3 regions of the Arthrobacter sp. FW306-1B-F12A genome follow, and region 1 is predicted to be linked to each of the others. Evidence: riboswitches for the same ligand, from Rfam matches in the RefSeq annotation. Region 1 holds a riboswitch; each other region holds the start of a gene.
The links. Region 1 has a riboswitch for S-adenosylmethionine ahead of AC3WJU_RS04595 (hypothetical protein). Riboswitches for the same ligand answer to the same signal wherever they lie in the genome.
Positions count from the first base shown of each region.

Region 2: linked by a shared signal. The riboswitch ahead of metX (homoserine O-acetyltransferase MetX) and the one ahead of AC3WJU_RS04595 (hypothetical protein) in region 1 are both predicted to bind S-adenosylmethionine.
Region 3: linked by a shared signal. The riboswitch ahead of AC3WJU_RS19510 (DUF1737 domain-containing protein) and the one ahead of AC3WJU_RS04595 (hypothetical protein) in region 1 are both predicted to bind S-adenosylmethionine.

Region 1 covers NZ_JBYSXD010000005.1:128,151-135,982, forward strand. The annotation lists gene AC3WJU_RS04570 (APC family permease) at 1-1,639, shown strand, start outside; gene AC3WJU_RS04575 (P-II family nitrogen regulator) at 1,715-2,056, opposite strand; gene AC3WJU_RS04580 (ammonium transporter) at 2,053-3,468, opposite strand; gene AC3WJU_RS04585 (helix-turn-helix domain-containing protein) at 3,739-4,314, opposite strand; gene AC3WJU_RS04590 (sodium:solute symporter family protein) at 4,618-6,150, shown strand; SAM riboswitch class IV at 6,232-6,351, shown strand; gene AC3WJU_RS04595 (hypothetical protein) at 6,366-6,686, shown strand; gene AC3WJU_RS04600 (hypothetical protein) at 6,712-6,900, opposite strand; gene AC3WJU_RS04605 (VIT1/CCC1 transporter family protein) at 7,249-7,832, shown strand, end outside.
Region 2 covers NZ_JBYSXD010000031.1:32,496-40,327, reverse strand. The annotation lists gene AC3WJU_RS15030 (glycine--tRNA ligase) at 1-500, opposite strand, end outside; gene AC3WJU_RS15025 (DMT family transporter) at 583-1,635, opposite strand; gene AC3WJU_RS15020 (RNA-binding S4 domain-containing protein) at 1,669-1,899, shown strand; gene AC3WJU_RS15015 (alpha/beta hydrolase) at 1,965-2,612, opposite strand; partial or broken gene AC3WJU_RS15010 (SGNH/GDSL hydrolase family protein) at 2,682-3,524, shown strand; gene AC3WJU_RS15005 (hypothetical protein) at 3,590-3,982, shown strand; gene metX (homoserine O-acetyltransferase MetX) at 3,984-5,105, opposite strand; SAM riboswitch class IV at 5,119-5,234, opposite strand; gene AC3WJU_RS14995 (S8 family peptidase) at 5,450-7,807, shown strand.
Region 3 covers NZ_JBYSXD010000054.1:19,999-27,830, reverse strand. The annotation lists gene AC3WJU_RS19530 (cupin domain-containing protein) at 1-120, shown strand, start outside; gene ocd (ornithine cyclodeaminase) at 419-1,450, opposite strand; gene AC3WJU_RS19520 (Lrp/AsnC family transcriptional regulator) at 1,610-2,041, opposite strand; gene AC3WJU_RS19515 (hypothetical protein) at 2,097-2,456, shown strand; SAM riboswitch class IV at 2,561-2,673, shown strand; gene AC3WJU_RS19510 (DUF1737 domain-containing protein) at 2,684-2,941, shown strand; gene AC3WJU_RS19505 (rhodanese-like domain-containing protein) at 2,938-3,348, shown strand; gene AC3WJU_RS19500 (O-succinylhomoserine sulfhydrylase) at 3,349-4,557, shown strand; gene AC3WJU_RS19495 (glutamate--cysteine ligase 2) at 4,554-5,837, opposite strand; gene AC3WJU_RS19490 (endonuclease domain-containing protein) at 6,061-6,885, shown strand; gene AC3WJU_RS19485 (UDP-N-acetylglucosamine 1-carboxyvinyltransferase) at 7,036-7,832, opposite strand, start outside.

The DNA of each region.
Region 1 (7,832 bases):
AGGCTCCATCGCGATGCTTGAGCGGCTCCTCCCCCGGTGGGGCGGCAAACTCTTCGTCCTCGCCTTGCTGGGATTCGCCGCCACGGACTTCATGATCACCATGACGCTCTCCGCCGCGGATGCGAGCGCCCACGCCATCGAAAACCCTTTTGCACCGGAATGGCTCCATGGGCAGGAAATCACCATCACCCTGGCGCTCATCGCCGGGCTTGGCGTGGTGTTCCTCAGGGGATTCAAGGAGGCCATCAACGTCGCCGTCGTGTTGGTGGGCGTCTATCTGGTGCTGAACGCCGTCGTCGTCGCGGTCGGCTTGGCGCACGTGGTGACCGAGGCGCATGTGGCGACCGACTGGTGGGCTGCATTGAACCAGCAGCACGGCAACCCGTTGATCATGGTGGGCATCGCGCTCCTGGTCTTCCCGAAACTTGCCCTGGGGCTCTCAGGGTTCGAGACCGGCGTCGCGGTCATGCCCCAGATCAAGGGCAGCCCGAGCGACACGGAGGAAAATCCCGCGGGCCGCATCCGCGGCACCCACAAACTGCTCACGACGGCGGCACTCATCATGAGTGCCTTCCTGGTGGCCTCGAGCTTCATCACCACGTTCCTGATTCCGGCCGCTGAATTCCAGCCGGGAGGGAAAGCCGACGGTCGAGCCCTCGCATTCCTTGCGCACCAGTTCCTGGGCGACGGCTTCGGCACGGTGTATGACATCAGCACTATCGCCATCTTGTGGTTTGCCGGGGCCTCCGCCATGGCCGGCTTGTTGAACCTCGTGCCGCGCTATTTGCCGCGTTTCGGCATGGCCCCGGCGTGGACCAAAGCCGTCCGCCCGCTGGTCCTGGTCTTCACGGCGGTTGGATTCATCATCACGTTGGTCTTCGAGGCAAACGTGGAGGCCCAAGGCGGTGCCTACGCCACCGGCGTCCTGGTCCTCATGACCTCGGCCTCGATCGCAGTCACCCTGTCCGCGCGCCGGAAGAAGCAACGGGGCAAGACCCTCGCTTTCGGTGCTGTGGCGGTGGTCTTCGCCTACACCACGGTGGCCAATGTGGTGGAACGCCCGGACGGTATCAGGATCGCTGCCCTGTTCATCCTCGGCATTGTCCTGGTGAGCTTCGCGTCGCGGGTACGCCGGTCCTTCGAACTGCGGGCTACCCACATCAAGATGGACCAGATGGCCCTCGAGTTCACGGCATCGAACGAGGAAGGCCCCATCCGGATCATCGCCCACGAGCCCAAGCGGCTGAGCGCCGACCGGTACGAGTTGAAGCTGCAGCATGCCCAGCAAGCCAACCACTTGCCGGTGGACAGCCACGCGATCTTCATCGAGATCATCGTGGATGACAGCTCAGATTTCGAGCAGGAACTCCTCGTGGAAGGCAAAGTCCGGCACGGCTTCAAGATCCTGGAGATCCACAGCAACAACGTGCCCAACACACTGGCCGCGGTGCTCCTCCACATCCGCGACGTCACGGGACTCATGCCGCACATCTATTTCCGCTGGACCGAAGGCAATCCGATCGCCAACCTGAGCAAGTTCCTCTTCTTCGGCGAGGGCGAGATTGCACCAGTGACCCGCGAAGTGCTGCGCGAAGCCGAACCGGACATCACGCGCAGGCCATGGGTGCACGTGGGCTGAACATGGGCTGAACATGGCAGTGTTGGTGTCGCTCGCCGCAGAGCGGCACCAACAGAGCGGCACCAACACAGTCTTCTAGCTGATCGCGGAGGCGCCACGCTCCCCGGTCCGGACCCGGACGGCTTGCGAAACGTCGACCGTCCAGATCTTCCCGTCTCCGAACTGGCCCGTACTTGCACCGGAGATGATGGCGTCCACTATTCCGTCCACGAGATCGTCCGTGGCCAGGACCTCCACCCGGATTTTGGGAAGGAGATCGGAATTGTATTCCGCGCCCCGGTACACCTCCACGAAGCCCCGTTGCTGGCCGTAACCGTTGGCTTGGCTCACGGTCATCCCGTTGACTCCAAAGTGTTCCAAAGCTTCCCGGACCTCGTCGATCCGCTCCGGCCTCACGATGGCCGTGACCAGTTTCACGTCGACGCCTTGCTGCGCATCCGATCTGTTTTCCCGTTGGAGCTGGCTTCTGGGTCACCGCTGGAACTCGACGGAGTTTTGCCGTTCTGCGGTTCTCCGGGATTGAAGGACCCGCCAATCATGGCCAGCTCGTAGGCTGTTTCCGCGTGCTCCGTGATGTCGATGCCGGCCAGCTCTTCGTGCTCCTTGACGCGCATGCCCACTGTCTTGTGGATGGCGAGCCCGATGAGCGTCGTCATGATCGCCGTCCAGGCGGTGACCACCAAGGCCGTCAATATTTGGGGCCAGAATTGGCTCAGGCCGCCGCCGTAGAAAAGGCCGCCTTCAGTCTTTGCCGAGGGTACCGCGAAGAATCCGAGGGACAGGGTCCCCCACAGGCCGCCGACAAAGTGGACGGCAACAACATCCAAGGAGTCGTCCAGGCCGATCTTGAACTTCAGTCCGATGGCCAGTGCACAGACCGCACCCGCGATGACGCCGATGACGATGGCGCCAATGGGGTCCACGAATCCACAGGCCGGGGTGACCGCCACCAAGCCGGCGACCGCGCCGGATGCGGCACCAAGGGACGTCGCGTGGCCGTCGCGCAGCCTTTCGACAAGCAGCCAACCGAGGAGCGCCGCGCTTGTAGCCAAGAGGGTATTCGTCCAGGCGAGCGCGGCAATTCCATCAGCGGCCAGTTCCGAACCGGCGTTGAATCCGAACCACCCGAACCACAACAGGCCTGCCCCGAGCATCACGAAGGGGAGGTTGTGCGGCCGGATGTTGGGGTCTTTCATGAATCCGAGCCGCTTGCCGAGCACTACCGCAAGCATCAGCCCTGCCATGCCGGCGTTCATGTGGACGACGGTGCCACCGGCAAAGTCGAGGGCCGAGATCTTGCTGCCGATGATCCCTGTGGATCCGAAGAGGCCGCCGCCCCAGACCCAGTGGGCAATAGGAGCGTAGACAATGGTGACCCAGAGGCCGGCAAACAGCAGCCAGGGGCCAAACCTGACACGTTCTGCCACCGCGCCACTGATCAGTGCCACCGTGATGATGGCGAAGGTGGCTTGGAATCCTATGAAGACCATGTCCGGCAACCCCGGGGCTTTCCCGCCGATGACGCTGGCCAGTCCGCTGAGTCCGAAGTTCGCGAAGGGATCTCCGATGAAGCCGCCCAAGGTATCCGGGCCGAACGCGAGTCCGTAGCCCCACAGGGCCCAGACCACCGCGACAACGCCGATGGCGCCAAAGCTCATCATCATGATGTTGAGGACGGACTTCATCCTGACCAGGCCGCCGTAGAAGAACGCCAAACCTGGCGTCATGAGAAGGACGAGGGCGGAAGCTGCAAGCATCCAGGCTGTTGCGCCTGGATCGAGGGTCTGGGGGTTCACATCCAGCCCTACGCTGAAGAATACTGGGTTCATTTCGGGAGCCTTCCTGCATATACGGCGCTCCATGGCGCCCGCACGGCGAGACCATTTTTAAAACGAACAGGTCCTGGTACCCCACGGGATACCGACCTTGACGAGTTGCCTTGACTCGAAGGTACAGTCGCCCTGTTTCAGCAGTCGGCACGGATCATTTCAGGCACGTAACACCGAAGGCCCCAGGGTTAAATCCCGGAGTCAGTCATGTTTCAGGCGTGTTACGCCGCGTGTCGGCCACAGGCGGTCCCGTATCGCAAAGTGCCGGCGTCAGCGGCTGGCTGCCGGCACCAGGATCCAGAGCACTTCAACGGGCTCGTCGGTTGGATTGACCCAGGTGTGCGGCTCGCGGCCCGGGAAGGACAGCGTGTCCCCCTCTTCGAGTTCGTACTCCTCGTTGGTGAGGATCAATTTGATGCGGCCCTTGACCACGTGCAGGACGTCGACGTCGCAATCGACGGCGTAAAGCTCGGCTTCTCCCCGGCCGCGGGGCTCGATGGAAGCCTGTAGGATCTGCAGCCGTCGTTCCGACCGGGCGGTCAGGAGCCGCTCCACGATTCCCTGGCCGCCAAGCGAAATCCGGGGCCCATCGTCGCGCCGCGTCAGGTGCGTCTCAGGTGCGGCGAAAAGATCGCCGATGGAGACTGAAAGAACTTGGCAAAGCGTCACAAGGGAAGCGACCGACGGCGATGTCAGGTCACGTTCCACCCGGCTCAGGAACCCTTTGGTCAGGCCGGTGGCGTCGGCAACCTGCTCGATGGTGAGCCGCTGCGATTGGCGGGCGGCACGGATTCTGGAACCGATGGCAACGGGGACATTGCTCGGTTCAACGGGGAGAGCCTTCATTCACGAACCTTTCAGGCCGTTTCTGCGGCCCTGTCATTGCAGCAATAGTAGCCGGATCGCCCGCGCGGCAGGGCCTTTGGCAAGCTGGAGGAGCGCCGATGAGTCCGCTGGGCGAGACAGCACCTTGACTGTTACTCGCATCACTACGTATCCTCATAGGCAACAAGTGTTGTTTGTGAGGCATACATCACAGACTACTCTCCCCAATCACCAGCGCAGAGACCTTCCGCAACCCGCAACGAAACCCAGCGGACCGGCGTCGGAATCCCCAAGGGCTCTGCGCATCACTTTCAGGAGCCAACCGTGGACTCTTCGTTCATCAATATTGCGATCGTGGTGGTGTATTTGCTCGCCATGCTGGCCTTCGGCTGGTGGGGCAAGTCGCGCACCAAGAACAACAGCGACTTCCTCGTGGCAGGACGCCGCCTCGGTCCGATGCTCTACACCGGCACCATGGCCGCAGTCGTCCTCGGCGGCGCATCGACGGTTGGCGGCGTCGGCCTCGGCTACAAGTTCGGCGTCTCCGGCATGTGGCTGGTTGTCGCGATCGGTTCGGGCGTGCTCCTCCTGAGCCTGCTTTTCGCCGGCACCATCCAGCGGCTGAAGATCTACACGGTCTCCCAGATGCTGAGCCTGCGTTACGGACAGCGCGCCACACAGACTTCCGGCATCGTCATGCTCGCCTACACCCTGATGTTGTGCGCCACGTCCACGGGCGCCTACGCCACCATCTTCGTTGTCCTCTTCGGCTGGGAGCGCTGGCTCGCCATCGCCGTCGGCGGCGCCATCGTCCTGGTCTACTCAACGATCGGCGGCATGTGGTCCATCACCCTCGCCGACCAGGTGCAGTTCATCATCAAGACCGTGGGCATCTTCTTCCTCATGCTCCCGTTCGTCCTGAACGCCGCAGGCGGCTTCGATGGCATCCGTGCCCGCGTTGACGCCAGCTTCTTCCAGTTGGACGGCATCGGAGCACAAACCATCATCACGTACTTCGTGGTCTACACCCTGGGCCTGCTGATCGGCCAGGACATCTGGCAGCGCGTCTTCACCGCCAAGACTCCCAAGGTGGCCCGTTGGGGCGGTGCCACCGCGGGCATCTACTGCGTCCTGTACGGCGTCGCCGGCGCATTGATCGGCCTTGCCGCCCGCGTGGCACTGCCCAACATCGACGTGAAGGCCCTCGGCAAGGACGTCGTCTACGCCGAGGTTGCCACGCACATCCTGCCGATCGGCATCGGCGGCCTCGTGATGGCCGCAGCAGTCGCGGCCATGATGTCCACCGCTTCCGGAGCCCTCATCGCCGCGGCCACCGTTGCCCGCGCCGACGTGGTCCCGTTCGTGGCCAGCTGGTTCGGCAAGACCATCAACACCGACGACACCGAGAACCCCGAGCACGACGTCAAGGCCAACCGCTACTGGGTCCTCGGACTGGGCATCGTGGCCGTGTTGATATCCATGGCGGCGCAAGACGTCGTGGTCGCCCTGACCATCGCCTACGACATCCTGGTGGGCGGCCTGCTGGTTGCCATCCTGGGTGGCCTGGTCTGGAAGCGGGGCACCGGTATTGCCGCGGCCTGGTCCATGGCCGTGGGGTCCGTACTCACACTGGCCCTGCTGATCGCCTATGCCACGGGAATCATTCCCAGCGAAGACGGCGTCTACGCCAACGATCCCATCTACTGGGGCCTCGGAGCCTCGTTGCTGGTGTACGTCGTGGTCTCGCTGCTGACGCCTCCCACAGAGCCCGAGGTCCGCGAAGCATGGGACCGTCGCGTCGCCGGAGGAGTCACCGAGGAACTCCCGCTGGAGGCCCACCCGGTGGCCAGCCACTAAGTTTCACAGAGTCAAGTACGACGGCGGCGCCGCACCTTTTTCCGGGGTGCGGCGCCGCCGTCGCATGTACAGTAGGAAGAGCTTCAAGAGATGTGGCGCCAAGCTCCGACTTGCCACACGCCAACCCCATGTTCACGGGTGGTTCGGATGAAGAAGCGGCCCGGCTCGGACCAGAGACAACCGAACGGGCAAGAGCAACTCCACAGGAGAAGGCCATGCCTTTCGAAAACGGCGCCACCGCCATAGCCGACCGCACCACCCAGCCCAGCACCCTCTTGTCGCCCCGCCCCCGCCGGGTGGACGAATTCGTCCGGGTGATTCCCGGCGTCGACCTCTCCCAAGGCTCCGTCACGTTCGTCGTGGACGGAAACCTGGAACGCTATTGGCACCATGAGCCGCGGCTCATCACCCAAGCCCTTTCAAAAGCGGTCCAGCCCGCCCGCTGGTTCCCCGCCACACGGAAACTCACCCTGACGGTGGCGGCAACCGGGCACCGGGCAGGCGTGCAGAGGCACTTCATCCTGAGCGCGTTTTAGCTCCCCGGGTTTAGCGAGCCCGGGGCTATTCGAACTCTTCGTCCTCGCGGTGTTCCTCTGCGTCGAGCGGAACCACCCGTTCGTCGTCGTCGAGGACCTCGGATTGTTCCTCCCAGTCCTCGTCCACCTCAAGGTCTTCGCTGTAGTCGTAGGCGGGATCGGCCTCGACCGTGGGACGGTCGGGGTGGCGGGCGTGGGTTTCGGTGCTGTCCATGGTGCAACCTCCGTTCGACGTGCCGCTGAGCCCATCGCACAGGCACATGAGGCAGCCGGTCACCACGCTACCCCGCCAATTCGTGGACCCTGTCCATCCATCCCAGCACTGCCCCCAGCCGCGGTCAAGGCCTCCCGGGAGCCTCCCGTTTTTGAGGTGCGCCTAAACCGTCCAGTGAGGATTGCCAGCCGAAAAACCGCGGAAATTGGCGATAGAGTGGAGCCGCAATGAGGCGATGAAGCCCGCCCCAGCAACCCAGGAGTCCCGGTGCACCCGCACGCAGATCCACAGAACCCGACAGATCCAGACAACGCGCATCCCGACAATCCCTCGGACCAAAGCAGTCCATTGCAAGATGAAGCGGCCCCCAAGACTCCCCCGTCGTCGTCGGACATCAAGCGCTGGCGTCAGTACTTGGCGGACGAGCGGGCCGAGGCCGCCGTGTACCGCCAACTGGCGCAGCGCCGCGACGGCGAGGAACGCGAAATCCTGTTGGCACTCGCAGAGGCCGAGGGCCGCCACGAGGCACACTGGCTCAAGCTCCTCGGGGAACATGCCGGCATGCCGAAGGCGGCCTCGATCCGAAGCCAAATGCTCGGCTTCCTCGCCCGGAACTTTGGATCAGTGTTCGTGCTGGCCCTCGCCCAAAGGGCTGAAGGCCGCTCGCCTTACGCCAAGGATCCAGCAGCGACCCGCGCCATGGCGGCTGACGAACAGATCCACGAGGAAGTAGTCCGCGGCCTGGCGACGCGCGGCCGCAACAGGTTGTCCGGCACTTTCCGCGCGGCCGTATTCGGCGCCAACGACGGCCTTGTCAGCAACCTTTCACTCGTGATGGGCATGGCGGCCACCGGCGTCCCCGCCACTGTGGTCCTGTTCAGCGGCATCGCCGGCCTGCTGGCAGGCGCGCTGTCCATGGGTGCCGGCGAATA
Region 2 (7,832 bases), on a different contig from region 1:
CCTTGCGCGGTTTCCGGGCGCAGGTAGTGCAGGCCTTCTTCGCTGGCCACGGGGCCCAGGAACGTCTTGAGCAGGCCGGAGAACTCCTGCGGTTCGGTCCACTGGCCGCGGGTGCCGCAGTTGGCGCAGGCGATGTCCTTGAGGCCGTTTTCGGCGGGACGGCCCTTCTTTTCCTCGTACTCTTCCTCGAGGTGGTCGGCGCGGTAGCGCTTGTGGCAGGAAAGGCACTCGACCAGGGGGTCGGAGAACACCTCGACGTGGCCGGAGGCTTCCCATACCTGGCGGGGCAGGATCACGGAGGAATCCAGGCCCACCACGTCTTCGCGGCCGCGGACAACGCTCTGCCACCACTGGCGCTTGATGTTTTCCTTGAGCTCGGCACCGAGGGGGCCGTAGTCCCACGCGGACCGGGAGCCACCATAGATTTCACCGGCCTGGAACACGAAGCCCCTCCGCTTGGAGAGGGAAATGACCTGGTCGAGGACGGATTTTGCTGCCATGGGTACTCCAATGTTCTACAGGGCCGCTGGGTGCGGTCCGTGGTTGTGCGCGAAGGTAATGCTGTGCAGGAAGCTGCGTGTCCTAGCCTACCGGCCTTTGGCCGCTGTCCTGCCTCCGGGACTGGCCCGAATGGCGCTTGGCGGGACGGCGGGGAGAGAGCGCGCCCTTCGGCCAAGGCAGCGTGGCAACGATGATGGCGAACAGGGTCAGCAAGGTGCCAAGGATCGTGGGGAAAGCCACCACGGTTCCCGGAGCCGGCAGGACCAGGTCAAGCGCGAGGGATCCGAGCAGCTGCCCGGCAATCATCCCCAGCCCCGTCACCAAAACACCGAGGCTGCGGACCAACAAAGCAGCCAGGCCGATAAAGACGCACCCCATCGGGCCGCCCACGTAATACCACCACTCAGCAGGAAGGGCGTGCCCGGGACCAAGCAACGACACCTTGATGAGCCAGGCGATCCAGAGAATGACCGTTCCGGCCACGAAATTCACCAGCGTCGCGGCGATGGGGCTGCCGTAGTGCACCGTGGCAGTCCCGTTCATGGCTTGTTGGAAACTCATGAGGCAACCCGCCACGACTGGCAACAGGATCGGGAACAGCAAGGACCCGACGTCGGCCGCAGCCCCGAGGCGCGGCGACACGGCCCAGGCGACGGCGGCGATCGTCAGGATGCTTCCCAAAATCCTGACCCCCGTGATCGAGCGTTTCCCGCCGGGACCGATGCCGAGCCGGTCCACGAACAGGCCGCTCACGGTCTGCCCTGTGATCACGGCTACCGTGAACAACGCGACTCCAAGAAGGCCAATGGTGAACGATTGGGCAATCACGTAGAGGGCGCCGATCCCGCCAGCCACCACATAGAACCGCGGAAAGCTGCGCTCCTTGACGGCAGGCACTATCCGGCGCAAACCAGCGCGGCCTTTCGGTAGCGCAAGGCCGATCACGGCGATCAATACCAGCCCGGTAGTGAAGCTGACGACGGCGGCCGCCACGCCGTCGTCGAGCTTTGCCCCCAGCGCACTGTTGATCCGGCCTTGGACCGGAAGCAGGGTACCGTTGGCCACCGCGAGAAGCAGGCCGGTGAGCAACGGACGGGAGGTGCTTCGGATGGCGGGACGGGACGATTGCGGCATTTTCACCACCTCACTTCAGGCATCATTGCTTGTATGAGCAACCCGGAAATCGAAGAAATCCCCATCCGCGACGACATGATCCGACTCGGCCAGCTCCTGAAGCTCGCCAACCTGGTGGAGGACGGCGTGGAAGCCACGGAACTCATCAAGAACGGCCTGGTCAAAGTCAACGGCGAGATCGACGATCGGCGCGGCCGCCAACTCCATGTCGGCGATACGGTGACCGTCAACGGACAGACGGTGCGGATCGCGGCCGCTTCCTAGGGCAACGCGGGGTCACTTACGGCCCATAACGTACCTCGGGATGGGCCGTAAGTGACCCCGCGTTGCTACGAGAGGACCTTGTGCTCCAGGAATTCGCCAACGTGGCCGATTTCCTGCTGGTTGATGCCGTGCCACATGCCTGTGTAGAGCACCTTGGTCAGATCCGTGTGCTTTCGGACCCAGTCCATGGTGTATTCGATCTTGTCCGGGGTGATAACAGGATCCTGCTGGTCCCGTCCCCAGAAGAGCGGCACGGAACCGTCCAGTTCGGCGTCGCGGAATGCGGGGTCCGCATCGGCGTCGACGGCGAAGCCTGAAAGCCCGACGACGGCGGCAAAGTCCGCCGGGCGCTGCCGCAACAGCGAGGTGGCCATGGCCATGCCCATGGAAAAGCCGAGAAGCGTCACCGAGCTGTGGTTGGACTTGAAGGAGTCCAACCAGGAAAACACGTACTCCGCGGCGTCCTTGACGGCGTCGAGGGAATAGTCGATGGACGCCGTGAGCGGGAACCACGTGAAGCCCGGGCCCGTCGCGATCGGCGCACGGAGCGAAGCGACGACGAAGTCCTGGGGCAACAAGCCTGCAAGGCTGAAGAGGTCCTGCTCGTTGGACCCGTAACCGTGCAACAGAACCAGCAATGGCTTGCCAGCCCGCTCCTCCTCTTCGAGGGACCACAAAACGACCGGGGCAGGAAAGGCGGAAGCTTGACTCATGGGACTATTCTTGCAGTTACCCATGAGTAACAAGCTACGGGCGCGTGGCGTTGCAGCAAGAGGCAGGATATGGACGTGAGTGACATTGATCCCACGGTGGGACCAAAGCCGGACGAACGGATTCATCCGTGGACCCGCTACGTGGCATTGGGTGATTCCTTTACCGAAGGGATCGGCGACCCCGAGCCCAACAACCCCGGGGGACATCGTGGCTGGGCCGACCGCGTAGCCGAGGAACTGAGCCGGGGACACCGGGATTTCGCCTACGCCAACCTGGCCATCCGCGGGCGGTTGCTCCAGCAGATCCTCGACGAACAACTTGGCCCGTGAATGGACCTCAAGCCGGACCTCGTGAGCATCTCCGCAGGCGGCAACGACCTCATCCGTCCCGGCGGCGATCCCGACGCCTTGGCCGAGAAACTCGATGCCGCAGTGCAGACCCTGAGTTCCGACGGCGCCACCGTGGTTCTCTTCAACGGTCCGGACACCGCGTCATCGGTCCTCGGCCGGATCCGCGGCAAAGTGGCCATCTACAACGAAAACCTCCGCACGGTGGCCGCCCGCCACGATGCCGTGATCGCCGATATGTGGTCCCTGCGGCAACTCTCCAACTCCCAGATGTGGGACGAAGACCGCCTGCACTTCTCGCCGCTCGGCCATCACACCATCGCGGCGATGGTCCTCGATTCACTCAACGTGCCGCACAACCTCGAGCCGCTGTTCCCCAAGCCACTCCCCCAGCGGAGTTGGCGCGAGGCCCGCTCGGGCGACCTCGTATGGGCACGGGAGTATTTTGTCCCGTGGGTCATCCGCCGGATCCGGCACCGCTCCTCCGGCGACGGCATCCTGCCGAAACGCCCGACGCCGGGACCCGTCTTCGGTCCTGCCGACACCATCCTGCCCCGGAGCTGAACCGGACCCCTGTGGGTCACAGGAAGCGGGGCTAAGCTGGTGAAAGACTAGGGAGGCCCTCCACCGTGAACAATGTGATCTTCTGGATCATCGTCTGCTCTTGGCTGATTCCCATGGGGATCCGCATGTACAACCGATCGCGCCAGCGCAGGCTCCGGGACTTCCCTCCGCAGGATTACCCCGGGCAGCCCTATCCTCCACAGCACTACCCCGTCGGATACCCGGAGCAACCCCCGGTCATCTTCCCGGCTGAGCCGCAACCCCCGGTGGGAATGCCCGCCCCTCAGGCCGCTCCGCCGTCGTCGGCTACTCCGCAAGCGAACAGCGCGCCCCAGCCGGACAGCGCGCCGCAAGGCTACCGGGCACGGAAGCTGGCCGAACTCGACCAGGAGTACAGCGACGGGAAAATTGCCATGGAGGACTACATGAAGCTCCGCCAGGAGATCATGAACGGCTGATTCAGCCGAAGAACGCCTCCCGCAGCTGGGGGCCGAGCTGGCCGATCTCGGTGAGGAAACCGTCGTGCCCGATGGGCGCCTCGATCACATGAACGGGGACTTCTCCGGGCAAGGCCTTGGCCAGCTCGTGCGATTGTTCCGGGAAATAGAGCCGGTCCGAGTCCACCGAGGCAACGAAGAACTTCGCCGTGGCCACGGACAACGCGTCCTCCAACGAGCCCCGGCCGCGAGTGATGTCGTGGCTCATGAGCGCCTCGGTGATGGCGATGTAGCTGTTGGCGTCGAAGCGCTGGACCAGCTTTCGTCCCTGGTGGTCGAGGTAGCTCTCCACCTGGTAGCGGCCCCGGTCCCCTAAGGCCGCAGCCTGCAGGGGCGCCTCGCCGCCTTGGGCGTTCCTGCCGAAGCGGAAGTCCAGTTCATCCGCCGAACGGTAGGTGATGTGGGCGATCCGCCGGGCGAGGGCCAGCCCCGCCTCGGGCGCGGCCTGGCCATAGTAGTCGCCGCCCTTGAAGTCGGCGTCCTGCCGGATGGCGAGCGTCTGGGCCTGCGCGAACGCAATCTGTTCGGCAGTGCTGTACGCCCCGATCGAAATCACGGCACATCGCTTGACGCGGTCCGGATAGCTGACGGCCCATTCCAGTGCGCGGGCACCGCCCATGGACCCGCCCACCACGGTGTGCCAGCTGTGGATCCCCAAGGCGTCGGCGAGCCGGGCTTCGGCTACAGTGCTGTCCCGCAAGGTCACAAGCGGGAAGCGGGAGCCCCACGGCTTGCCGTCGGGAGCGCTCGACGACGGCCCGGTGCTGCCGTAGCAGCCTCCCACGATGTTGACGGAGACCACGAAGTAGCGGTCCGTGTCGATGGTGGCGCCGGGACCAACGAGTTGCTCCCACCAGCCTTCTTCGTCGCTCTCGCCACGGGCCACATGGGTGCTGCCGGTCAGTGCATGCTCCACGAGGACGGCGTTGGAAGCGTCGGCGTCGAGCCGGCCCCAGGTCTCGTACGCAAGGACGACCTCAGGGAGGAAACCCCCGGCCTCCAGTTCGAGCCCTCCTACGGAAACATACTTGAGGGTTCCGTCCTGGGTACCTGAAAGGGGTATGGCTGTTGCAGCAATTGTCATTCGTCGACACCTCACATCGCGCTTGCCCGCCGCCAACACAGCGAAGGGCCAGGTCTTCACCCGGGGCACCCCGCCGCGAAAGGAGGGTTGCCGGCCAGCAAGCCGGGGCTGTCGCTGGCACTCATGACCTATGGGAAGAGTCTAGGAAAACCGGACCCCTTCTGACGAAGATTATGACAGCTTTGTGACACTTGGCCGCGTTTTGTTCACGAAGCCGGGGTTGTAGATGTCTGAAATTGAAGAGACGGGTGATGCCTGTGTGACTGGAGATAGAATTGGGCGCAGCAGTCTGCATCCTTCGGATGTCTCCGCCGCCACTGTGCGTCACAGGAAGATTGAAGCTCGTGAAAAAGCCATCCGGCGTCGTTCCGATAGCCCTGTTCTTGCTGGTATCAGGTTTCACCGTGGGAGTGCCGCTGCCGGCGCACGCCGACACGACTCCGGCAGCAGGCGAAGACAGATACGTGGTCCACTACGCCGAAGGCACCGACGTTGACGGTAAGGCCGCGGAGCTGCACTCCCAGGGAGTCTCGGTGGACAAGACGTTCACGCATGCCGTGAAGGCCGCGGTCGTCACGGCGACGCCAGCGAAGGCCGCTGAGTTGGCGAAGTCGAGCCGGGTTGTATCGGTGGACCGGGATATGCCGGTGCGGATTTCGGACACCCAAGCGCCGGCACCCTGGAACCTCGACCGGACCGATCAGCGCACCCTCCCTTTGTCCGGGAGCTACACCCCGCCTTCGAGCGGCGCCGGGGTTCAGGTCTACATTGTGGACAACGGGGTGCTTGGCACCCATGTGGACTTCGGCGGTCGGGTGACCGCGGGGTGGAGTGCCTTCTCGGGGCAGCCCGCCAATGCCCCCTGCACCGATCCGGCAATGCCCGACGCCGGCCACGGGACGCACGTAGCAGGCATCACGGCCGGCAGCACCTACGGCATGGCCAAGTCGGCAACCATCGTGCCGGTGCGGGTCCTTGGTTGCGACGGTACGGGATACTCCTCCGACGTCATAGCCGGCCTCGATTGGATGGTCCAGCAGCACCAGCCCGGTCAACCCGCCGTCGCCAACCTCAGCCTCTCCGGACCTGCGAACCAGAGCCTGGACGACGCTGTCCAGGGCGCGATCAATAACGGCATTACCGTCACCTTGGCGGCCGGCAATTCCAGCACGGACGCGTGCACGCTGTCCCCCAGCCGCGTGGCTGCCGCGATCACGGTGGCCGCGAGCGACAGCTTCGACCGGCAGGCATCGTTCTCCAACTACGGTCCCTGCGTCGACCTGTACGCACCAGGAGTCCAGATCACCTCGGATTGGCAGACGTCAAATACCGCAACGGCTGTCCTGAACGGAACCTCGATGGCCTCTCCGCATGCGGCAGGAGCGGCCGCGATGCTCCTCGCCATGCATCCCTCGTGGAGCCCCGCGCAGGTCTCGGCAACGTTGACCGTCGGCGCAACAGCCGGAATAGTCCAGTCGACCGGAAACTGCATGCCTAACCGGCTGCTGTACGTCAGCCCGTCGCTCTTTTCGCCGTCGCAAGACCCGTTGGGCGGATTTGCGGCTACAACCCCCTGCAGGCAGCTTGACACGCGGGACGGGACCGGTGGCGTCAACGGGCCGGTCGCCCCCGGACAGACGATCAGCGTCAAGGTTGCTGGACGCGGCGGCCTCCCGGCTTCCGGAGTTTCCGCTGTCGCAATGAACATCACGGTGGCCAACCCGACGTCGAACGGCTTCATCACCGCGTACGCCGGCGGAACAAATCGTCCGGCGACCTCGAACCTGAATTTTGCCCCAGGGCAGATCGTCCCGAATTTCGCGATCACGCCGGTGGGGTCGGATGGCACGATTTCCTTCACGAACAGCTCCAACGGCACGGTCCAGCTCATCGCCGACATCACCGGTTACTCCCTCACGCCTGGCGCGTCGCCCGCTCCCGGGACGTTCTCCGCCCAGGCCCCGTTCCGGCAGCTGGATACCCGTGACGGCACCGGCGGCGTCGGCGGACCCGTTGCCCCCGGACAGACCATCAACGTCAAAGTCACAGGCCGCGGCGGTATTCCCTCTTCCGGTGTTTCCGCCGTCGCGATGAACATCACGGTGGCCAATCCCTCGTCGTTCGGCTTCATCACCGCTTACGCAGGCGGGACTCCGCGACCGAACGCCTCGAACGTGAATTACGCGGCGGGACAGATCGTTCCGAATTTCGCCATTACGCCGGTCGCTCCCGACGGGACGATTTCATTCACGAACACCTCCGGCGGAACCGTCCAGATCATCGCGGACACCTCGGGCTATTACCTTGCGGGCACACCGTCAACCGCCGGTGCGTTTTCCGCGCAGGCCCCGTTCCGGCAATTGGATACCCGTAACGGCACCGGCGGGATCAACGGACCTGTTGCCCCCGGACAGACCATCAACGTCAAGATCGCGGGACAGGGTGGCATTCCAGCGTCCGGTGTTTCCGCTGTCGCGATGAACATCACCGTGGCCAACCCGACGTCGTTCGGGTTCATCACCGCCTACGCCGGAGGAAGCCCGCAGCCGAGCACCTCGAACGTGAACTACGCGACGGGACAGATCATCCCGAACTTCGCCATTACGCCCGTTGCTCCGGACGGCACGATTTCCTTCACCAACAACTCCAACGGCACAGTGCAGCTCATAGCCGACACTTCCGGGTACTACATCGCGGGCTAACCGCGAGATGGGGCGCCCATCGGAG
Region 3 (7,832 bases), on a different contig from region 1:
AGCCTCGCACCGGGATACGAGAGATCGGACTCCGCGAAACCAACGGCACGGGACATCGAGTCGCTCGTCATGAGGTTCCCCGGGCATGCCGAGCTGATCCTGCGCCTGGCGGTGGTGTAGCCGGGGCCGGCGGGATGGGCTGGGCAGGCGGGATGCCCGGATAAAACGTCTGGTGCGCCGGTTCTGGGGCCGGCGCACCAGGCTTCTCCCACCCAACTGACTAGCAGTAGTTGTCGTTTAGAGGCTCCAAAACGACAACAAATGCGTGGGCCCACGCCGCCCGGGTTCCCTGGCCGAGCTTGCGAGGCGAGGGTGGCGGTGGGGCCCCGCCGGCGAGGGTCCCTGCCTGAGCTCGCGAAGGCTGGGAGCCGACGGGGACTTGCGAGGCGAGGGTGGCGGTGGGGACCAGTTGGGCATCTCAGGAGCCGATCGGCGACAGTTCCCGCACCAGGCCGAAGAGGTCCTTGGGGTCATCGGGATTAGCGACGAGGTCAATCTCCTCGAAGAACTCCGAACCCTCAACGGCGTCGCGGAGATACCTCAAGGCGGAAAAGTCCTCGATCGCGAAGCCCACGGAATCGAATATCGTGATTTGGTCCTTGGAGGTCCGGCCCGGAGCGTGCCCGGCCAGGACCTGCCAGAATTCGGTGACGGGAAAATCGGCGGACATTTGCTGGATCTCGCCTTCAATCCGCGTCTGGGGATCGTATTCCACAAAGACGTCACCGAGGCCGAGGATGGCAGCGTCGAGTTCAGTCTTCCCTGGGCAGTCGCCTCCGATCGCGTTGATGTGGACTCCGGGCGAAACCTGGTCTGCTGTCAGGATCGTGGCATTGGCCTTGTCCGCCGTGCATGTGGTGACGACGTCGGCGCCCTCCACTGCATGGGCCGCCGAGTCTGCGATGGTGATGTCGAAGCCGAGGGGAGCCATGTTCCGGACGAACTTCTCCATCGCTGCCGGGTCCGTGTCCCAGATCCTCACACTGTTTATACCCAGGGCCGCCCGGAAGGCCAGCGCCTGAAACTCCGATTGGGTTCCGGTTCCGATCATCGCCATGATCCGGGCATCGGGGCGCGCGAGCTTCTTAGCGACCATGCCGGACGTGGCCGCCGTCCGCAACGCTGTCAGCACTGTCATCTCCGCAAGGAACGTCGGGTAGCCGTTGTGGACGTCGGACAGGACACCGAAAGCTGTCACGGTCTGGAAGCCGCGCGCGGGATTCGAGGGGTGTCCGTTTACATACTTGAAGCCGTAGGTTTCCTGGTCGCTGGTGGGCATCAGCTCGATGACGCCAAATGGCGTGTGGCTTGCCACTCGCGGAGTCTTGTCAAAAGATTCCCACCGCTGGAAGTCGTCTTCCAGGTACTGCATCATCTCCGAGATGACGGTCTCCGGGCCCCGTCCGGCCGTCCAACGAACCATATTGCGGACATCGACAAAGCGCGTCATGTGCGCTCCTTTCCCTCATAAGCACTGTTGCTACGAGGCTACGGAGCGGCGATATGCATCCACAATTGCCAAAGTACGTACTTTTCATTGAAAACATGCACAAAATGATGACTGCTTATGCACACAATGATCAACGGCAGGCGCCCGTCATAAAAGCGACTATCGCAGGACGGAACTGAGCAGCAGGCTCGTCTCGCTATTGACGATCCCCTCGATCCCGCGGATCCTGCCCAACACCTGGTCAAAGTCGCTGAGGCTCTCCGTGCGCAACTCGGCCACGAGATCCCAACCGCCGTTCGTGGTGTGTAGCGCCCAAATCTCGGGAAGTCCGCGGAGTTGGCGAATGACCTTGTCCGCCGACCTTCCCTCCACGGCAATGAGCGCAATGGCCCGGATCGCAAGTGGATCCACCTCGTCGCGCACCCTCGCGGTGAAGCCAACGATGGTCCCCGAGGAGACAAGACGCTCAAGCCGGCTATTCACGGTGGCCCGAGCAACGCCCAGCTTGCGCGCAAGGCTCGCCACGGAGGCCCTGCCGTCCTCCCGGAGAGCGGAGAGGAGCTGGCGGTCAAGGTCGGTGAGTGCTGCCATAAAGATAAACGTATCGCCCATTCCCCAAGCGGGCCTGAGTCCGTAGGGTATCGACATGAGCATCTACATCAGCCCCGACTCTGCTGCATGGTCCCTGACGGCCATGGCGACTGGTGCGTCAGCGGGATCAATCGATGATGCAAATGGCATGTCCAACCTGGTGAAGGAAATCTACGAGACAGAAGGTTTCGAAGCCTTGTCGGGTGTGGTTTTTGCATTGGCTCATCACAACAGCCTCTCGCTGCATGCACTCGCCACGGCCACCGGGATATCCGTCCACGAACTGCTGGAAATCCGGAAGCATCAAGGTTCCACTTTTCATCACTCCCCTACGGCAGTAGCGTCGCGGTTCGACGCCATTCCACCCCGGATCCAGGCGAGCCTGGAACCGCTGCCCAATGAAACCGAGTCCTAGGACGCTGGCACCCCAGCCCTCGCCAGCCTGGCTGCCGTCCGGTTACGGAACATGACGACGGCCGGTGATGCAGGCCGCCGTCGTGGATGTTATTTTTCTTCTTGAGTAATGAGCACCAGCGTGAAGCCCTGACTTGCTGGTCGGCAACCCTCTCTCCGGCGGGGTGCCTCAGGTGACTACTCGGCGTATCGACACTTTCGAACTGCAAGCGTGACTGAGGAGCACCAATGCCTGAACCCACCGAAGAAAAACTCTCGTACCGTCTCATCACGGGCCCTGACACCAAGGAATTCTGCGAGCGGATCTCCACCGCCCTCGCGGAGGGATACGTGTTGCACGGCAGCCCGGCCGCGACCTTCAACGGCACGGACGTAATCGTGGCACAGGCCATCGTCCTGCCCGCGGCAATCGCAAGCGCAGATGCCGCCGTTGCCAATGCGGTGGATCAGCTTGATGAAGAGTTCGACGGCGAGGGCCACGCATGAGCTACGCAGGCGACCTCAGCCCGCACGACGCCTGGGCCAAGCTTGAGCAGGGCGCCATCCTGGTGGACGTCCGCACCGAAGGCGAGTGGGCACACATCGGCATCCCGGACACCAAAGCCACCGAGAACGATCCCCTGTTCATCCAGTGGAACCTGGCCGGAGGCATCCCCAACACCCGTTTCATCGAAGAGTTGACGCAGCAGGCCCCGGAGGCGGATGGCACCGAACTGGTTTTCCTCTGCCGCTCCGGACAGCGCTCCATCGCCGCCGCGATTGCCGCCACCCAGGCCGGCTACACCTCCTACAACGTCCTCGAGGGCTTTGAGGGCGAGCCGGACCGCTACGGCGAGCGAACCGTGAACGGCTGGAAAAACCGTGGACTTCCGACGAACCTGGGGAACATCTAAGTGACTTTCAACCCTGACGCCGCCAGCTGGAGCCCTGACACCCAGGCCGTCCGCGGCGGTCTTGACCGTACCAACTTCCAGGAAACGTCCGAGGCCGTCTTCCTGAACTCCGGCTTCGTCTACGAGTCCGCTGCAGCCGCCGAGCGAGCATTTACGGGCGAGGACGAACGCTTCGTCTACTCCCGTTACGGCAACCCCTCCGTAGCTACCTTCCAGGAGCGCCTCCGCCTGCTCGAAGGCACCGAAGCGTGCTTCGCGACGGCGTCGGGCATGTCCGCTGTCTTCACCGCCCTCGGTGCGTTGCTTGCTGCCGGTGACCGCGTAGTTGCCGCCCGCTCGCTCTTCGGCTCCTGTTTCGTCATCCTCAATGAGATCCTGCCGCGCTGGGGCGTCGAGACCGTCTTCGTCGACGGGCCTGACTTGGACCAGTGGCGTGCCGCCCTGTCCGAGCCGACAACGGCAGTGTTCTTCGAGTCGCCGTCGAACCCCATGCAGGAAATCGTGGACATCGCCGCGGTGAGCGAGCTGGCCCACGCGGCCGGCGCCACGGTGGTCGTCGACAACGTCTTCGCCACTCCCCTCCTGCAGCGCTGCGGCGATCTCGGAGCAGACGTGATTGTCTACTCAGGCACCAAGCACATCGACGGCCAGGGCCGGGTCCTCGGCGGAGCGATCCTGGGCACCAAGGAGTTCATCGACGGTCCCGTCAAGCAGCTCATGCGGCACACCGGTCCTTCGCTTTCCGCGTTCAACGCCTGGGTCCTGACCAAGGGCCTGGAGACGATGGCGCTGCGTGTCAACCACTCCTCGGCGTCTGCGTTGCGGATCGCCGAGTGGCTCGAGGAACAGCCGGCCATCAGCTGGGTCAAGTACCCGCTGCTGAAGTCGCACCCGCAGTTCGAGCTCGCCGCAAAGCAAATGAAGGCCGGCGGAACTGTGCTCACCTTCGAGCTGCTCCCCTCCGCGGGGCGATCGGCGAAGGAGGCCGCTTTCGCGCTGCTGGACGGGCTCGCCGTCATCGACATCTCGAACAACCTCGGCGACTCCAAGTCCCTCATCACCCATCCCGCCACCACCACGCACCGTGCCATGGGTCCGGAAGGCCGCGCGGCAATTGGCCTGAGCGACGGCGTCGTGCGGCTTTCGGTGGGGCTGGAGGATGTGGACGATCTCATCGGGGACCTCGAGCGGGCCCTCAAGCAGGTCTAGCCGGGCGCTTCGCGCCAGTCCTGGCGCACCCAGGTGAGGACGGGTTGCGGCTTGGTGTCGCTCTCGTCCCTCTCTGAGCGCATCGTGATCTGGACGGCGTGCTCTACGACGGCGGCCAGCCCGGCGGCGTCGGGCGCGCTCCCGTTGCTCTCGCTCCAGCGCCCGGCAACACCACGCTGTTCGATAGCGCCGTTGCCACGGCTCAAGATGGCTGCCACGCCGGTTTGGACCAAGTCGAATTCACCCTGTTCGGCGAGCACGGGTTCCAAGTATTCCACCAACGACCAGACGACGTCGGCGGCGGGTTCCGGGCGAAAGGTTCCGAAGTCCAGCAGTTCGGTACGCAGTCCGAAGTTGCTTGCTTGCCAGGACGCCATCCGCAAAAGCGCAGTGGGCACGGCAGCGGGCTCTATTCCGGCATGGTATTCACGAACAGAAGTCTCAACCAGTGCCCTGACGAGCACCGCGATGAGCGCCGCATCCTCGGCCCGGAGGCAGACATCGGCCACCCGGACCTCCACCGTGGGAACGTGCCGGGACAGCCTGGCGTCGAAGTAGACCATCCCCTCGTCCAGCAGCACTCCCGTTTCGATGAGCCTCCGGACAACCCGCCGGTAAGCAGCCAGGGACCCGAAGATGGCTGACGGCCCCGACGAAGGCCAGCGGTTCCACGCCTGCGTCCGATAGCTCTCAAAACCCGTGGCCAGGCCACGCCAGTAGGGAGAATTGGCGCTCATCGCCGTGAAGACCGCGAGCTTGTCCCGGATGCGGTCCAAGACCATCACGCCTTCCTCGGGGGACTCGATCGATGTGTGCACGTGGAATCCGCACGTGAGCTGTTCGTGCGCCGTGATACCGAACCGTTCGAGCATGATGGCGTACCGGGGATCCGGAGTGGTGTGCAACGCAGCATCCACGGGCGATGTGGCCAACGCGGCGATCCGAGCGCCGTGGCGCCGAGCGGCATGGCTGGCGAGGCCGCGCCCCCTGCGGATCTGGTGCAGGAGCTCGGCGTAGCTGCGGCAGGGGCGGGTCTGGGTTTCGATCTGCTCAAGTTTGAGCTCGTGGCTTAGGCCGGTATCGGGACCGTCGATCTCCTCGAGGGTGGGTCCGGGTTCGGTGCCATCCTGGGCGGCGTGGGCAGCGTCATCGTGGGCGGCGCCGTCGTGGGCGGCGCCGTCGTGGGCGGGGGCCGAGAGGAGCGCGTCGGCAAGCGCGAGCGGCTCGCCGGTCACGGGATCGACGATCAGCAACTCCTCTTCCACACCAAAAGTGCGCACGGATCAATTGTGCGCCATGGCAGCCTTGCGGAGACAGACCGGGATTTTGCGGGCCGCCCGAGGGATTCTGCTGGATCACTCCGACAGGACCGGGGGACAGCCTCTATTTTCCGGGCATTAGCGATAAGCCACCCCCGGGTGATCCAGCAGAATGTCCGCCAACTCATCCACATACGGCACATTCCCTGGGGCGTCAGCCGCAATTCCATGGATAGCTGGATCCATGGATGCTTTGGAATTCCTTGCCACGGTGGGTGGGGTCGCGCGCGTGGGCCTACTGCGCGCCAGCGGCTATACGCCCTCAGCCATCCGCAAGTTGGCTTCCGCCGGGGCACACCAACCACGAAAAGGCGTGTGGGCCCTCCCGTCAGCGGATCAGGAATACCTCACGGCGATCCTCAATAACGGGCATGTCACCTGCGCGAGCGCAGCTTTACGCTACGGCCTGTGGATCAAGGACAAGCCCATGCGCGTGCACCTGGCTACGCGGCACTGCCGGGGCCGGGGCTTCGTCCGGCATGGCGGCCTACGCCTATCTCGGGAGAATGCCGTCCCCTTGGCATCCGTCGAGGACACTGTGATTCACGCATTGGTCTGCTTGCCAGAGGTCGATGCCATTTCGATTGCGCAGTCTGCCATACAGCAGTTCGGCATCCCGCGGGCCCTGCTCGAAAGCGAGATCTCCGCCAACTACTACGGAAACGCCAGGAGGCTTCTCGCCAAGGCAGACGGCCTGTCCGAATCCGTACCGGAGATCAGCGCCCGTCTGCTGTTCGAATCAGAAGGCCTGACATTCCGTCGCCAAGTCAAAATCCGCGGCGTGGGACGTGTGGACTTTCTCATTGGACGGTGGCTCATCGTTGAAGTCAACGGCTACGCCTTCCACAGCTCGCGGGAGGCTTGGAGGAAAGATATGGCACGCCTGAACGCTGCACAGGCACGTGGCTTTGACCTCCTGAGCTTCGCCCCCGAGCAGATTTGGAACAACCCGGAGCAGGTGATGGACGAAATCCGTGCCGTCCTCGCCCTGCACGACGAACAGAGGTGATCGCAACGACGGATTTTGCCGGATCATCGCCAGGGCGCAGAAGGCAAACCCATTGTTTTCGGGGGTGAGCGAACGCTGACTCCGGATGATCCAGCAGAATGTCCTGCTGGTCAGTCCGAATCGTGGAGATTCCGACGTTCTCCGCCCCCATCAGTCCTGGAAGTACTCGATCTTGGCGCCGATGGTGTTGAGCCGCTCGGCCAGGTCCTCGTATCCGCGCTCAATCACGTAGATGTTGCGCAACTCGGACGTGCCGCGGGCCGCCAGCATGGCCAACAACAGGCAAGCTGCGGGTCGGAGTGCCGGGGGGCATCCGACTTCCGCGCCGCGCCACTTGGTGGGGCCATTGACATAGATGCGGTGCGGATCGAGCAGTTGAACCTGGGCGCCGAGCTTGTTGAGTTCGGTCAGGTAGATGGCCCGGTTTTCGTAGACCCAGTCGTGGATCATGGTCTGGCCTTCGGCGTTGCCGGCGATGACCGCGAAGAACGGCAAGTTGTCGATGTTCAAACCCGGGAACGGCATCGGATGGATCTTGTCCTCCGGAGCGCGCAACCGTGATGGCTTGGTGGTGACATCCACCAGGCGCGTCCGTCCGTTGCGCGCAAAATACTCGCCGGAGATGTCGAGCTGTTGACCCATCTGCTCGAGCGTGGCAAGTTCGATCTCCATGAACTCGATGGGGACCCTGCAGATGGTGACTTCCGAGTTGGTCACGATGCCCGCGGTGATCAGGCTCATGGCCTCGATCGGGTCTTCGGACGGGAAGTACTCAATGTCGACGTCGATCGCCGGGCGCCCAGTGATCTTCAGGGTGGTTGTCCCGATGCCGTCGATGACCACGCCGAGCCCCTGCAGGTAGAAGCAAAGGTCCTGCACCATGTAATTGGGGCTGGCATTGCGGATCACTGTGGTACCGCTGCGGTGTGCGGCGGCCATGATGGCGT